Regions from separate parts of the Klebsiella sp. PK01 genome, predicted to be linked through region 1. Evidence: predicted binding sites of a transcription regulator. Region 1 holds the regulator's gene; the other holds the start of a gene.
The links. The regulator CRP, encoded in region 1, controls carbon source genes, mostly activating them, when cyclic AMP is high. The targets are predictions, from matches to a motif close to ATGTGANNNNNNTCACAT.

Region 1 (3,110 bases):
GATCAGACAGCCAATGATGGTATCGATAAAGCGGGCGACGATGAACTGCTCGCCGTTAAGCGTTAGCAACTGCAGGGTATATACCGCGGTGACGGTAAAGCCCACCATCGCCCAGCCGTAGTGTTTACGGATGATGAGATAGCTCAGCAGCGTGATGAACAACATACCGCTTAACGTGTAGCTCTCCGGTACGTGGAAATGTAGGGTCAGCCAGGCGATCACCAGGCCCGCCAGGGTGCCTGCCGCCCGGTGGACAATCCGCACGCGGGTGGCGCCGTAACCGTTTTGCGTCACGAACAGCACGGTCATCAGGATCCAGTACGGCTTCGGCAGATGTAGGGCGCTGCCCATCAGGCTGGCGATGCTCAACATTACGCTGATGCGCGCGGCGTTGCGCAGCGCCGGGGATTTCAATGACAGGTAGTTCTTCAGCGCCGGTAGTAGCGGTAGGCGCCGTTCTTTATCCGCCATCAGGTTACGTGCGTACAGCGGGCGCTGGGTGCGCAGCACGCGGGCGATACGACTGAAGTGCCAGGCGCAGAACTGGCCTACCGGGTTATCGGGATGCTGATAAGCGATTTTTTCCAGCGCGCCGATTTGCTTATCCATCTGGAAGCGACGCGGGTAGCGGTGGTAGAGAATATCATCCGCCAGCACCCGCAGACGCGCGGCGACGGTCTGCGCGTTCCAGCGGATAACCGCTTCCGCATGGCTGCGCTCCACCAGTTTTTGTACCTCTTCCGGCTGGTGCAGGCTCACTGAAATATGTTCCTGCAGATCCAGCCCAACCTGGAACGCGCGCAGCAGGCGCTTATGATCGCTACGCTGGTTGGCGGCTAACATATGCATCTGCTGGTAGCATTGGGTAATTAAATCGACCACCTTCTGCTGGCGGGTAAGCAGCGGCGGCAGGGAGGTCGTCGGGTCAGTGTGCTGCGTCAGGAGGCTATATTTGGCCTCGCAATAATTAGCCAGTTCGCGGTAAAGCAGGCTTAACGACTCGCGCAGCGGCTGCTCCCGCCAGAGCCAAAACCAGAACCAGTTAAAGAGTCCGTACCACAAGGTTCCCAGCGCATAGATAAGCAGCGGCTCCCAGATGGGCATATTGCCGGCCAGGCTTAAGGTAAAAATGGCGGCGATAAGCGATGCCGGCAACAGGCGAGCGTGCAGCGAACTGATTTCCGCCGTCACGCCGAGAATCAGCGCCAGCGCGCTGAGGATAAGCGGCAACGGGATGTCCCGCGCCAGAAGCAATTGCACAATCAGGCTGCTGCCGGCAAACAGGCAGCCGCCAACGATCAGGCGTTTGAAAAAGCGTTTATGCGGGGTGTCGAGACCGGCGATATTGCAACAGGCGGGAACTAACGAGAACAGCAACCCTTGCTGCAGATGGCCGAGCAGAAGCCCGATGGCCACAGGTAGACACAGCACCAGCGTTTGCCGCAGTGCGTAGTTGACTTCCGGGTGGTAAATCAGCCTGCGCCACATGGGAGAAACAAAAACGGCGTACTGCGCGGAGCAATACGCCGTTTAGCGACTTAACGGGTACCGTAGACGACGATAGTTTTACCGTGTGCGGAGATCAGATTTTGATCTTCCAGCATCTTCAGAATACGGCCAACCGTCTCACGAGAACAGCCGACGATCTGGCCAATTTCCTGGCGGGTGATTTTGATCTGCATCCCGTCCGGGTGGGTCATGGCATCAGGCTGTTTCGCCAGATTCAGTAAGGTCTGAGCGATACGGCCCGTCACGTCGAGGAAAGCAAGGTTACCGACTTTCTCGGAAGTGACCTGCAGACGACGCGCCATCTGCGAAGAGAGGCGCATCAGGATGTCCGGGTTCACCTGGATTAACTGACGGAATTTTTTGTAAGAGATCTCGGCCACTTCACATGCGGTTTTCGCACGTACCCAGGCACTACGTTCCTGACCTTCTTCAAACAGGCCTAATTCACCGATGAAATCGCCCTGGTTGAGGTAAGAGAGGATCATCTCTTTACCTTCTTCATCCTTGATGAGTACAGCCACGGAGCCTTTTACGATGTAGTAAAGCGTTTCCGCTTTCTCACCCTGGTGAATCAGCGTGCTCTTTGATGGGTACTTATGAATGTGGCAATGAGACAAGAACCATTCAAGGGTAGGGTCTGTTTGCGGTTTGCCAAGCACCATGCGCGGTTATCCTCTGTTATAAGCTATCTCCGGACGCCGACACTACACGGCATCCGGGCATGCAATCGTATTTTTCCCTATGCCTGGGAAGCTGGCTGCTCAATTTATGCAGCCTGTAATGTGAACTCCTCAGCATACATGCGGTACATCAATGTATTACTGTAGCATCCAGACTGTTTTAGCATAGCTTTCACCGCATGTCTCCTGGTGTCTCGCTTCAGCATGACCCAGGTCGCCTTCCGTTGCGAGATTTGTTATGTGCGCGTAATCTGTCAGGAAAATTGCAACAGCGGAGTTAAATTTTATGCAAGCGCGTGTGAAATGGGTGGAAGGTCTAACCTTCATCGGTGAGTCGGCCTCCGGCCACCAGATTTTAATGGATGGCAACTCCGGGGACAAAGCGCCCAGCCCGATGGAAATGGTGCTGATGGCGGCGGGCGGCTGTAGCGCAATTGACGTGGTGTCTATCCTGCAAAAAGGGCGTCAAAACGTCACCAACTGCGAAGTGAAGCTGACCTCTGAACGCCGTGAAGAGGCGCCGCGCCTGTTCACCCATATCAATCTGCACTTTATCGTCACCGGTAAAGAGCTGAAGGATGCGGCGGTGTCCCGTGCGGTGGATTTATCCGCGGAGAAGTACTGCTCGGTGGCGCTGATGCTGGAAAAGGCCGTCAACATCACCCACTCTTACGAAGTGATCGAAGCCTGAGACGAATTGACGTAGCGGGACACTAACCCCGGCAGCACGGCGACCGGGGTTTTATTTTGCCCTTAACTAATGGTTTTGCCTTCCATCAAGCGCTCGACCAGCGGCGCCATAATGAGCTCCATCGCCAGCCCCATCTTACCGCCTGGCACCACCAGGGTGTTCATATGCGAGATAAACGACCCCTGTAGCATCGCCAACAGCCAGGGGTAATCAATCCCCTGCAAATTGCG
Region 2 (3,110 bases), on a different contig from region 1:
TAATCATCGCCCTGGCTTTTATAGTACTGCGTGACCAGCTGGAGCTGGCGCTGGTCATCGATTTCTATGGTTCCGGTGCCCATCACGTCGAGTCGGTCCGAATGTTGTAAGCCGGTTTGCGTATTATCGAGGATCAGCGCGTCATTGTTGGCGTCATACCAGCCGCCGAAGCGTTGATACGCCACTGATAGACGGCCGGAAGCATGATCGGTACCGCCGCTGACGGCCGCCGCTACCCGTTCATCATGATCGTTGCTATTGGCAAAGCCGGTTTTACCACCCAGCTCCAGATCCACCTGACGTTCCTGCTGGCCCTTTTTCGTGACGATATTAATCAGACCGCCGGTACTGCCGCCGCCATATAACGATGTGGCGCCGGAAATAACTTCTATATGTTCGATGTTAAACGGATCGATGGCATCAAGCTGGCGGCTATCGGTGCGCGATGAATTGAGGCGCACGCCGTCGATCAGTACCACGATGGCGCGTCCGCGCATGTTCATGCCGTAGTTGGTACGCCCCTGGCTGCTGACATCTATCCCGGGGATCAACTGCGCGAGGACGTCTTTAAACTCTTTACCACCCTGAACCTGTTGCTCAATTTCCTGGCCTTCAATCACCCAGGTGGTTTGCGCCATCTCGGCGACGGTACGGTGGTTACGGTTGGCGCTGACGATGATATCGTCTTCATCGGCGGCCTGCGCGGCAAAGGCAGGCAGGGCGGTGGCCAGCAGCAGGGGATTGAGCAGCCAGAGGCGCTTGTTCATTCGCATTCCTTGATATGAGTTAGTCATTACTGTTGTTATTTTTTTCAGCCACAGGCGCGGCTGTTACAGCGTGAAACATATAGAAAGACAAATGCGAATTTTGCACATATTGATTATCGTTATCAATATCATTTACAACAAATCAACATAATGAAAATATTGAGAAAAGTAAGGGTATTTAGCAGAAGGGGAAAAAACCGGCGAGCGAGGGCCGCCGGTAGGGGATTAAGGTTGCAGGATTTGCGGCCACAGGCGCAGCGTAGTGTCGCTAATTTGTTTCAGGGTGGCGAAATCAGCGCCTTCGCGCGCGCTGATTGACATTCCTTGCAGCACGCAGTTTAAAAACTGCGCCAACTGCAAGACATTGCCCTGCGCAGGGAGTTCGCCGCGCTGCTGGCGCTGCTGTAAAAATTGCGTCAACGTTTGTTCCTGCACCGCGTGCCGCGACTTAATAGTGTTGGCGATATCGGTTGAAGAGGCGGCCAGCGCCGCGGAGGTGTTAATCATAAAACAGCCTGCCGGGGTATCTTTGCTGGTAAAGCAGGTAGCGACAGCGGTGAAATAGTCGCGCAGCGCCTGATCGACGGTTTTTTGGTCATCGAATAGCAGTGCTTCATGTTTCGCGGCAAAGCGGGAGATGTAGCGATCCAGCACCGCGCGGAATAAGCCTTCTTTGTTCACGAACTCGGCGTACAGCGTCGGGGCTTTCGCGCCGGTCGCTTCGACGAGATCGGCAAGCGAAGTTGCTTCATAGCCGTGCTGCCAGAAAAGTGTCATGGCCTTGTCCAGCGCCGCGTCCCTGTCGAACACTTTAGGTCGGCCACGGCTTTTTTTTGCGCAACTTTGAACGTCAGTTGTCATGATGCCGTTGTACCTATGTTGGGTTGTTGAACGGCCATTATAAAAATAAACGTGTCATGCTGCCAGCGGCAGAAGTCCAAAAATAAATAATTCATATATGTATGAAAATTAAGCATTTTATAAATAGTTAAATGATCGTTATAAAAATGAGTTGACCTGTGACATGGATCACATTATCATTTACCTATCGATCGTTAAGTTAATTCTTACGACCCTACTATAAAAATCATCTGCATAGGTATAATAATCATGAAAAACGTCCAAAAACTGGCACTTGCTGCCGTACTGAGCTCACTCTCATTTGCAAGTTTCGCCGCTGTTGAGGTGCAATCCACCCCAGCAGGCCAACATAAAATCGGTACCGTTTCCGCATCCGCCGGCACCAATCTGGGTTCGCTCGAAGATCAGCTGGCGCAGAAAGCCGACGAAATGGGGGCGACCTCTTACCGCATTACTTCGGTAACCGGTCCTAATACCCTGCACGGTACCGCAGTTATCTATAAATAAATGTTGTAACCCCTGTCATGCCACTGACAAAACGCGTTCCTGACCCCCTTCAGCAGAACGCGTGTAGTAAGCAGTAAATGTAGTTCCCTTTGTTATGCCACTCTCGCGACGCGGTCCACACCCCTTCATGGGACCGCGCCCCGCGAAACTGGCGATTGCCACAAAAAAACCCGCCGTGCCTGGCGGGTTTTTTACTTTCTGCAATTCGCAAATGCATTACAAGGCTTGCTCGGCGGAAACCTGATGACGGGTTACATCGACCGGCATTCCGGAACGCAGCTCCATCGCGCTTTCCATTACCTGCTGATTGGTCTGCGGCGCCTGCTTAAAGTTCTTCATGCTGGCGTTCAGGACGATTGGCAGCGTTTGCGGATCGTCATTGATATGTTCGGAGAGCGGCTGGTGGACTTCCACCAGACGGGTACCGTTTGGCTCTACCGAAACTTTGATAGGTTCGTTGATGATATTCACCCTGGTGCCCGGCGTGATTTTGTTATACAGAGACTTTATATCAGCATCGCGCAGGCGGATACAGCCTGAACTGACGCGCATCCCGATGCCAAAATCGGCGTTGGTGCCGTGCAGTAGATAGACGCCGCCGTAGGCCGCAAGACGAATCGCGTGATGTCCCATCGGGTTATTCGGCCCGGCCGGAACCACTGCCGGCAAATCGATCCCCATCGCTTTATAACGCGCGCGAATGTTGGCGGTTGGCGTCCAGGTCGGGTTGGCGCGCTTATCTGAAACGGTAGTGACCATCGTCGGAGTCAGGGTATCGCCGCCAAGCTGGCCGATACCGATCGGGTAAACGGTCACGCTATTCTGTCCCGGTGGGTAATAGTACAGACGCAGCTCGGCGATATTGAGCACCAGACCTTCACGGGGGGCGTCAGGCAGCAGTGTCTGCAGCGGGATGGTCAGCACGCTCCCGGCGCGCGGCACATAAGGATCGACACCGGGATTAGCCTGCAGCAG

Region 2: the regulator CRP is predicted to act here: its motif matches at 1,785-1,802, upstream of bhsA (multiple stress resistance protein BhsA).

The regions. Positions count from the first base shown of each region.
Region 1 covers NZ_JBYEZM010000005.1:468,926-472,035, forward strand. The annotation lists gene AC22LX_RS18475 (YccS/YhfK family putative transporter) at 1-1,488, opposite strand, end outside; gene crp (cAMP-activated global transcriptional regulator CRP) at 1,539-2,171, opposite strand; gene AC22LX_RS18485 (OsmC family protein) at 2,476-2,880, shown strand; gene AC22LX_RS18490 (phosphoribulokinase) at 2,943-3,110, opposite strand, start outside.
Region 2 covers NZ_JBYEZM010000001.1:983,067-986,176, reverse strand. The annotation lists gene AC22LX_RS04800 (TonB-dependent siderophore receptor) at 1-767, opposite strand, end outside; gene AC22LX_RS04795 (TetR/AcrR family transcriptional regulator) at 993-1,628, opposite strand; gene AC22LX_RS04790 (hypothetical protein) at 1,625-1,744, opposite strand; gene bhsA (multiple stress resistance protein BhsA) at 1,878-2,135, shown strand; gene ldtC (L,D-transpeptidase LdtC) at 2,352-3,110, opposite strand, start outside.